Regions from separate parts of the Cellulomonas dongxiuzhuiae genome, predicted to be linked through region 2. Evidence: predicted binding sites of a transcription regulator. Region 2 holds the regulator's gene; the other holds the start of a gene.
What was found. The regulator HspR, encoded in region 2, represses chaperone genes until heat shock. The targets are predictions, from matches to a motif close to AAGTTGAGTCNNNNNGACTCAACTT.

Region 1 (4,870 bases), 180 kb from region 2:
CCGCCCAGCCGAGCCGGACGAGCTCGGCGCACCGCTCCGGCGGCAGCGTCAGGTGGATGCTCGTGTCCTCGACGCCGTGCAGGTGCACGGGCTCGAGGCGCTGCCCCGGTGCGAGCGAGGTCTGCGGGGCGAGCTCGTCGCGCAGGTCGGTGAGGAACACCGCGCGCGACGACGCGGGGGAGACCTGGCTGTGGCCCTCGACGACGCCCGGCAGCGCGAGCACGCGCGCCACGAGCTCGCCCCACACCGCGGCGGGCGCCCGCTGGTCGAGCTGACGGTGCGGACCGTCGTCGGACGTCGTCGGACGGGTCCCGGGGCGGGGGTCGTGCAGCACGGGGGAACCCTAGCGGCGGGTCAGCCGGACGTGTCGGTGCCCGTCGCGTGGCGCTCCCGCCATGCGACGACCTGGCGCGTCAGCTCGGCGCCGACCTCCGCGGTGAGGTCGCGCGCCCGGTACGGCGAGGTGGACCCGACCGCGAACGGCGCCGAGTCCTGCACCTGGGCGGCGAGCCGGTGGAGGTACGCGCGCCCCTCCGTGCGATACGCCGTGCGCTCGGTGTCGTCGAGCGCGATGACGAGCGACGAGCCGACGGGCCCCTGGCTCACGTGGACGTCCAGCAGCAGCCGGCCGTCGTCGACCAGCAGGGACCAGCTCCACGGCTCGTGGTCGAGGACCTCCATCGCGACCTCCCGCGTCCGACGCCCCGGCCATCCTGCCAGGCCGCGCCGTCGGTCACCGGGGGGCGTCCGGGGCGCGGCAGGCCGTCAGGCGACGGACCCCACCGGCGTCGGCGTGCGCATCGGGCGCGCGGCGACGTGGCCCTGACCTGCGACGTCGACCGCCAGGCTCGTGATGCGGGCCGTCCCGTCCGCCGCGACCTCGACCGTCGAGACCGACGCGTTGGGCAGCGGGACGAGCCCGACCTCGTCGACCGTGGCCAGGTACGCGCCGAGCGCGAGCCCGTGGCCGACGACGAGCACGTGCCCGTCGGCGTGGGTCCGCGCGATGCGCGCGAAGACGTCACGCGTGCGGTCCATGAAGTCGGCCCCCGGCTCGCCCCCCGGCAGGCCGGGATGGGTCCCGGCCAGGACGTCGTCGACGAGGTCCGGCCACGCGACGACCTCGTCGAGGACGTGCTCGGGCCGCTGCTCGTAGATGCCGAAGGCGTACTCGAGCAGCCCGCTGTCGGTGCGCAGCGGGACCTCCGCGTGGTGGCGCAGCAGCTCGACCGCGGTGGCGACGGCCCGCCCCGACGGCGAGGCCCAGGCGGCGGTGAACGGCGTGCTCGCCAGGTGGCGGGCGGTGGCGCGGACGCCGGCACGGCCGTCCCGCGTCAGCGGCGAGTCGCACCGGCCCTGCAGGATGCGGCGGGCGTTGAAGTGCGTGCGGCCGTGGCGGACGAGCGTCATGGTGAGGGTCATCGGTGCCCTGCTCTCTCTCGGTGGTCGCCCCGACGCTAGGGGCGCCACGTGTCCTGCCGGCGACGCGGGTGTGACACGTGCGTGTCCGGTGCCCGTCAGGCCGTCGGCCGGCAGAACCGCAGCCGGTTGCCGAACGGGTCGACGACCTCGGTCGTCGGGCCGCCGGGCGCGTCGGCGTCGACCCCGGGACGCAGGCGGCCGTCGGTCCGCTCGTGCACCTGCGCCGCCAGGGCCTCGACGTCCGCGACGGGGACCCACAGCACCCCACCGGACACGCCGTCGCCGTGGTGCTCCGACAGGTGCAGGCGCAGCTCGTCGCGCGAGACCTGGGCGTAGACCGGCATGCCGGGTCCGAACCGGTGCTCCCAGTCGACGCGGCACCCGAGGACGTCGCGGTAGAAGGCGTAGGCCGTGGTGATGTCGAGGACGCGCAGCACGGGGACGGCACTGCCGACGTCCCGGGGCCCGGCCCGGCCCGGTGCTGTCGCGGGCGTGGCGGCGTCGGGCGGGGGGAGCGGTGGCGTGGGCACGGTGCCTCCGGCGTGACGGGGCGGGGTGCGAGCGGCGGGCCGAATGACCCGCTGCCCACGCTAGATCACCCGGACGCTGCTGGCGAGGCACCGCTGCGAACCAGACTTGAGCGGAATAGACTCAAGTTCGGATCCCGTTGAGAACGACAGTCATCGACGCGCCACGCACGCACAGGAGGTCCTCTTGGACGCGAAGTTCACCACCCGGTCGCAGGAGGCCCTGGGTGACGCCATCCAGTCCGCCGCCGCGGCCGGCAACCCGCAGCTCGAGCCGGCGCACATCCTCGACGCCCTGCTCCGGCAGGACGGCGGGGTCGCCAACGGCCTGCTCGACGCGGTCGGTGCCGACCGCGGCACGCTGGGGCGCGCCGTGCGGGGCATCCTCGTGAGCCTGCCCTCGTCGTCCGGCGCGTCCGTCGCGCAGCCGTCGGCGTCACGCCAGACCGCCGCCGCGCTCGAGGCCGCCGACGCCGAGGCCCGCACGCTGGGTGACGACTACGTCTCCACCGAGCACCTGCTCATCGGCCTCGCGTCCGGGCAGTCGGGCGTGGCCGACGCGCTGCGGTCCGCCGGGGCGTCGCGCGAGGCCCTGCTCGCCGCGCTGCCCAACGTCCGCGGCAGCGCCCGCGTCACCAGCCCGAACCCCGAGGGCACCTACAAGGCGCTCGAGCAGTACGGCGTCGACCTCACGCAGCAGGCCCGCGACGGCAAGCTCGACCCCGTCATCGGCCGCGACGCCGAGATCCGCCGGGTCGTGCAGGTGCTCTCGCGCCGCACCAAGAACAACCCCGTGCTCATCGGCGAGCCCGGCGTCGGCAAGACGGCGGTCGTCGAGGGGCTCGCGCAGCGCATCGCGGACGGCGACGTCCCGGAGTCCCTGCGCGGCAAGAAGCTGGTCTCGCTCGACCTCGCCTCGATGGTCGCCGGTGCGAAGTACCGCGGCGAGTTCGAGGAGCGCCTCAAGGCCGTGCTGGCCGAGATCACCGCGTCCGACGGGCAGGTCGTCACGTTCATCGACGAGCTGCACACCGTCGTCGGCGCCGGTGCGGGCGGCGAGGGCGCGATGGACGCGGGCAACATGCTCAAGCCCATGCTGGCGCGCGGTGAGCTGCGGCTCGTCGGCGCCACCACGCTCGACGAGTACCGCGAGCGCATCGAGAAGGACCCCGCGCTCGAGCGGCGGTTCCAGCAGGTGTTCGTCGGGGAGCCGTCCGTCGAGGACACCATCGCGATCCTGCGCGGCCTGCGCGAGCGGTACGCCGCCCACCACCGCGTCGAGATCTCCGACGGTGCGATCGTCGCGGCCGCCACGCTCTCCGACCGGTACATCAGCGGACGTCAGCTCCCCGACAAGGCCATCGACCTCATCGACGAGGCGGCGTCGCGCCTGCGCATGGAGCTCGACTCCTCGCCGGTCGAGATCGACGAGCTCCAGCGCGCCGTGACGCGCCTGGAGATGGAGGAGCAGTTCCTCGCCACGGCCGACGACCCCGCGTCGCAGGACCGGCTCGCGCGGCTGCGCGCCGACCTCGCCGACCGCCGCGAGGAGCTCGCCGGGCTCAACGCGCGGTGGGAGAAGGAGAAGGGCGGCCGCAACCGGGTCGGTGACCTGCGCGTGCGCCTGGACCAGCTGCGCGCCGACGCCGACCGCGCCCAGCGCGAGGGCGACCTGGCGACGGCCGGGCGGCTCCTGTACGGCGAGATCCCGGCGGTCGAGAAGGAGATCGCCGCCGCCGAGGCGTCGGAGAGCTCGCAGGACGAGCCGGCCGAGGCGCCGATGATCGCCGAGAAGGTCGGCCCCGACGAGGTCGCCGAGGTCGTCGCCGCGTGGACGGGCATCCCGTCCGGGCGGCTGCTGGAGGGCGAGACCGCCAAGCTCCTGCGCATGGAGGAGGTGCTCGGTCAGCGCCTCATCGGTCAGCGCGCGGCCGTCGCGGCCGTCTCCGACGCCGTGCGTCGCGCCCGCGCGGGGATCTCGGACCCCGACCGGCCCACCGGGTCGTTCCTGTTCCTCGGTCCCACCGGCGTGGGCAAGACCGAGCTGGCCAAGGCACTCGCGGACTTCCTCTTCGACGACGAGCGCGCGATGGTCCGCATCGACATGTCGGAGTACGCCGAGAAGCACTCGGTCGCGCGGCTCGTCGGTGCGCCCCCGGGGTACGTCGGGTACGAGGAGGGTGGTCAGCTCACCGAGGCGGTGCGCCGCCGCCCGTACTCCGTCGTGCTGCTCGACGAGGTCGAGAAGGCCCACCCCGAGGTCTTCGACGTCCTGCTGCAGGTGCTCGACGACGGCCGGCTCACCGACGGGCAGGGCCGGACCGTCGACTTCCGCAACGTGATCCTCGTGCTCACGTCGAACCTGGGCTCGCAGTTCCTGGTCGACCCGCTGCTCGAGGACACCGCGAAGCACGAGGCCGTCATGGGGGCGGTGCGGTCGGCGTTCAAGCCGGAGTTCCTCAACCGGCTCGACGACATCGTGCTGTTCGACGCGCTCACGCTCACGGAGCTCAGCCGCATCGTCGACCTGCAGATCGAGTCGCTCGGCCGCCGGCTGGCCGACCGCCGCCTCACGCTCGAGGTGTCGGACGGGGCGCGCGAGTGGCTCGCGCTCGAGGGCTACGACCCCGCGTACGGTGCGCGTCCGCTGCGCCGACTGGTCCAGAAGGAGATCGGCGACCGCCTGGCGCGGTCCCTCCTCGCGGGCGAGATCCACGACGGCGACACCCTCCAGGTCGACCTCGCAGACGGCGGCCTGACGGTCCACACCGCCCCCTGACCCCACCCCGGCCCCCACCGCCGGGCGGCGGTGGGGGCCGGCGGGGCCGGGTGGGGGCTCGGCGCGCGGGGGTGGAGGGGGCGTGGCAGCATCCGAGGGCATGGCCCAGATCAACGTCGCCCTGGCCGCGCCCGACTCCGGT
Region 2 (4,870 bases):
CCCGCCCGCGCACCCGTCCCCGCGACCGCCGGTCAGGCGATCCGCAGGTGCTCACCGGGCGACACCGGACGCACGCCATCGGGCCGTGCCGTGACCGCCTTCTCCAGCACCGACGTGATCTCCTCGCCGACCAGCTCGTGCCGCTCCAGGAGCGCGTCGCGCAGCGCCTCGACGAGGTCCCGGTTGCTCGCGAGCAACCGGCGCACCGTGCCGCGCGCACCGTCGAGGACCTCCTCGAGCTGCGCCCGCGCCGAGCGGTCGGCGATGACCGCGGACACCAGGTCCCGGTCGGTCGCCGCGAACGACACCAGCGAGCCGGTCATGCCGGCCGCCCCGACCATCTGCGCCGCCGTGCGCGTCGCCGCCGCGAGGTCGGACGCCGGCCCCGTCGTCGTCTGGCCGAAGAACAGCTCCTCGGCCACCCAGCCGCCCATCGCGATCTGCACGAGCGCCCGCAGGTCGTAGTGCGTGTGGGTGTAGACCTCCTCGCAGTCGCCGTGGGCGAGCAGGCCGAGGGCCGAGCCGCGCTTGACGATCGTCAGGACCTCGAGGTTGCGGTTCGGCGCGACGAGCCACGCCGTCACCGCGTGCCCCGCCTCGTGCGTCGCGATCAGCGTGCGCTCCGTCTGCGTGTACGTCACGGGATGCCCGAGACCGACGAGCTCGGTGATGCGCGCCTGCTCCACGTCGACGAACGACATCGCGTCGTCGCCGCGGCGCAGCGCGTTGACCAGCGCCTCGTCGAGCAGGTGCTCGACCATCACGGGCGTCCAGCCGCTGGTCGCGGCGGCGACGCGGTCACGCACAGCGGGCTCGTCGAGCTCGGGGTGGTGGGACCGCCGGGCGAGGAAGTGGTCGACGAGCGCCCGCCGCCCGTGCGCGTCCGGCGGGTTGAACGTGAGCCGCCGGTCGAAGCGACCCGGGCGCAGCAGCGCCGGGTCGAGGTGGTCGGCGCGGTTGGTCGCCGCGATGAGCAGGATCGGCGCGCGCGTGGGCCGGCGCTGCATGAGCTGACGGTGCGACGGCAGCAGCAGGTTCACCGCCGCGACGAGCCGGTTGTAGATCTTGTCGGAGCCGACGGGCTCGTCGAACGACTGCATCTGCACCAGCAGCTCGTTGACCACGCCGCCCGTGCCCTCGGAGATCATCGCGTTGCGCACGACCCCCGTGCCCTCGGAGATCATCGCGTTGCGCACGACCCCCGTGCCCTGGCCGGCCAGCATCGCCGACGGCGACGGCAGGGCCACGAACGCCGCGGTCGGGTCCGCCCCCAGCACGCCGCCACGACGCAGCGCGATCGCGTCGATCTCCTCGATGAACCCGATCGCGCCGCCCTCCTTGCGGGCCGCGGTGCGCAGCGCCTTGAAGTAGGTGCGGATCTTGCGCGCCGTCGCGCCGTAGTACATCGACTGGAAGCTCGTCGCCGAGACGAACAGGAACGGCACGCCCGCCTCGGCGGCCATCGCCTTGGCCGTGAGCGTCTTGCCCGTCCCGGGCGGCCCCTCGAAGAGGATGCCGCGCCGCGGCGTGCCGCCCATCTGGTCGGCGAACCGGCGGTGCGTCTGGAACAGGTCGATGGACCGGCGCACGTCGTCGACGATCGGGTCGATGCCCACGACGTCGTCGAGCGTGACGTCGACCTGCTCGGGCCGGTAGGTGACGTGCGGCGAGCGCCCGGCGCCCACCTGCGTCCCCACGAGCAGCGCGATGAGCGCCACGAAGAACAGCACGGGCGCGATGACCAGGGGGTCCACGTCCGGCAGCACGACGAGCGGGCGCCCGGTCAGCGCCGACCACACCACGTACGCCTCGAGGACCAGCACGACGAGGCACAGCCGGATCACGCGCCGGCGACGCACCCGCTCACGGTCCACGGCGATGTCGTGCGAGCCGAGCGGGGAGCGTACGGGGGCGTCGGTCACGGGCGGACCCTTCGTCAGGCGGCGACCGGCGGGGGCCCGGTCGCCGCATCCGCGGTGGTCGCGCCATCGTCGTCCGGATTGTCTGATTCGGACAACCGCTGCGACCGACTGTCACCCGTCCGGCCCAGATGTCGGAGCCGACGAGGTCGCCGTGACCGGTACGCGCGTCCTCGGTGGGTAGCGTGCCACCGACACGCGACGAGAGGACGGGCTCAGGGATGACCGACGGCACCACCGGGCAGGGCGGCGTGACGGGGCAGGACGCGAGGGGGCAGGGCGCGAGGGGGCAGGGCGCGAGGGGGCAGGGCGCGAAGGGGCAGGACGCGGCGGTCGTCGACGTGCGGGTGCTGCCCTGGCGGCCGAAGCGGCGGGTCAAGGACCTCGGCGTGGACCTCGTGTCCCTCGGCGGCGGCGCCGACCTGCTGGGGGTGGTGGTCTCGACCGTCGTCGCGATCATCGCCGCGCTGGTCGTGCTGGTGTTCCTCGTGTCGCTCGTGGTCGTGCTGCTCGAGCTGTGGATCGTCGCCCTGGTCGCCCTCGCGCTCGTCCTCGCGCGGTTCGCCGGGCTGCTGCCGTGGGTCGTGGACACCGGGCGCGGGACCTTCGAGCGGTACCGCTGGCTGCCGCACGCGACGCGCCGCGTGCGGGAGCTGAACGGTGGCGGTCCCGCGCGGATGCGCTGGCGCTGGATCTGACCGCGCACCGGCCGGCCCTGAGCGTCAGTCGCGCGGGCCGCTGCCCGAGGTGAGCTGGCGCGGCGTCCAGCGCGGGCGGCGCTCCGGAGCCGGCTCCGCCAGCGGGTGCAGGCGGTCGGCCACGACGTTGCCGGTCGGGTCCGCCCGGAACACGCGGCCGCGCGGGTCGACGAGGGTCCGCAGGAACTCGACCTGCCGGCGCATCGCGCGGACCTCCTCCTCGAGCTCGAGGATCCGCTTGATCCCCGCGAGGTTGACGCCCTCGTCCTGCGAGAGCCGCTGCACCTCGCGCAGCACCTGGATGTCACGCATGGAGTACCGGCGGCCGCGGCCGCGCGTGCGGGCGGGCCGGACCAGGCCGAGGCGGTCGTACTGGCGCAGCGTCTGCGGGTGCATGCCCGCGAGCTGCGCGGCGACGGAGATCACGTAGACCTTCGCGTCCTCGTCCATCGGTCCTCCCTTCCTGCTCGCCCCCCTGTTGTCCTGCTCTGCGTGCCGCCCGCCGGCTGCGTGCCGGCCCGGCCGTCCGTCAGCGCCGCGCCTGCGCCATGAGGTCGGCGCGCACGTCCTCGCCGGACGTCGCGATGCCGAAGGCCTGCACGGCCTCCTTGGCCGCGTGCGACAGCTTCTGCGGGACGACCACCTGCACGCTCACGAGCAGGTCGCCCGTGCCCTTCGGCGTGGCGACGCCCTTGCCCTTGACGCGCAGCGTGCGCCCGGACGGCGTGCCCGCGGGCACCTTGACCCGCACGGTGGAGCCGTCGAGCGCGGGCACCTCGATGGTCGCGCCGAGCGCGGCCTCGTCGAACGCGATCGGCACGGTCACGCGCAGGTTGGTGCCGTCGAGCGTGAACACGGGGTGCGGCTCGACGTGGACCGTGATGACGAGGTCGCCGGCCGGCGCGCCCTGGTCGCCGGGGCGGCCCTTGCCGCGCAGCCGGATCTTCTGCCCGTCGCGCACCCCCGCGGGGATGCGCGCGTTGACGGTGCGCCCCTCGACGGACAGCGAGATCGTCGAGCCCTCGACCGCGGTGCGGAACGGCAGCGTCGTCGTCGCCGTCAGGTCGGCGCCGGGCTGCGGCCCGCGCGCCGCCCCGAACCCGGGGCCGCCGCCGAACAGGCCGCCGAGGATGTCCTCGAAGCCCGCGCCACCGGCGCCGGACGTGGAGTAGCGGACGCGCCCGCCGGGGCCGTTGGCACCGCCGCCGAACATGCCGCCGAAGACGTCCTCGAACCCGGCCGTGCCGCCACCCCGCCCGCCCGCGGTGAAGCGGGCGCCACCGGCCATGGCACGCAGCTGGTCGTACTGCTGACGCTGCTCGGGGTCCGAGAGGACCGCGTACGCCTCACCGATGTCCTTGAACCGCGCCTCGGCCCCCGCGTCGCCCGGGTTCTGGTCCGGGTGCAGCTGACGCGCGAGCTTGCGGTACGCCTTCTTGATCGTGGCCGCGTCGGCGTCCTTGGTGACGCCGAGCACGGCGTAGAAGTCCTTCTCCAGCCAGTCCTGTCCGGTCACGGCGCCTCCCTCCGGTTCGTCGTGCTGTGCGTGTCCGTGGTCGTGCTCCCAACGATCCAGGTGCCGCAGAGGCGGCGGCCGGTGCCCGGCCGCCGCCTGCGGGCGTGCGTGGTGCTGATGATGCTGGTCCTCAGGCCTCCGGGTCCACGACCGCGACGCGCGCGGCGCGCAGGATCCGCGCGGGCGTGCGGTAGCCGGCCTGCAGCACCTCACGCACCGTGGGCTCGGTGACGTCGGACGAGTGCCCGTGCATGAGCGCCTCGTGCACGGCCGGGTCGAACGTCTCCCCGGCCTCGCCGTACCGCTCGATCCCGAGCCGCTGGAGCGTGGACTCCAGCTTCTCGGCGATCGACGCGAACGGACCCGTGAGGTCACCGTGCCGGCGTGCCAGCTCGATGTCGTCGAGGACCGGGATGAGCGCCTCGCCGACCGTGGCGACACCGCGGTCGTGAGCGGCCAGGGCCTCGGCCTTGGACCGCTTCACGTACGCGTTGTACTGCTGCTCGAGGTTGTAGTGCGCCGCCTGGGCGCGCTGCAGCTCCTCGAGCCGCTCCGCCGCGAGCTTCTCGGCCTCGACCAGGCCCTCGAGGACGACTGCCTCCTCGGCCTCGGTCGTGACCTGCTCGGCCTCGGCCAGCACGGCCTCCTCGGGCGTCGGCTCGCGCACGTCGCCCGTCTCCGGGTCGACGCGGCGCTTGTCGGTGAAGCGCGGCGTCTCCTCGGGCTCGGGGGTCCCC

Region 1: clpB (ATP-dependent chaperone ClpB) is a predicted target of HspR. The motif match lies at 2,056-2,080, and genes of this name have one in related genera.

Annotation. Positions count from the first base shown of each region.
Region 1 covers NZ_CP076023.1:593,683-598,552, forward strand. Annotated here, with positions in the region: gene KKR89_RS02785 (luciferase domain-containing protein) at 1-334, opposite strand, end outside; gene KKR89_RS02790 (hypothetical protein) at 355-681, opposite strand; gene KKR89_RS02795 (histidine phosphatase family protein) at 766-1,422, opposite strand; gene KKR89_RS02800 (glyoxalase superfamily protein) at 1,518-1,952, opposite strand; gene clpB (ATP-dependent chaperone ClpB) at 2,137-4,728, shown strand; gene KKR89_RS02810 (DedA family protein) at 4,811-4,870, shown strand, end outside.
Region 2 covers NZ_CP076023.1:417,705-422,574, reverse strand. Annotated here, with positions in the region: gene KKR89_RS02035 (AAA family ATPase) at 33-1,922, opposite strand; gene KKR89_RS02030 (hypothetical protein) at 2,141-2,617, shown strand; gene KKR89_RS02025 (heat shock protein transcriptional repressor HspR) at 2,642-3,067, opposite strand; gene KKR89_RS02020 (DnaJ C-terminal domain-containing protein) at 3,147-4,133, opposite strand; gene grpE (nucleotide exchange factor GrpE) at 4,264-4,870, opposite strand, start outside.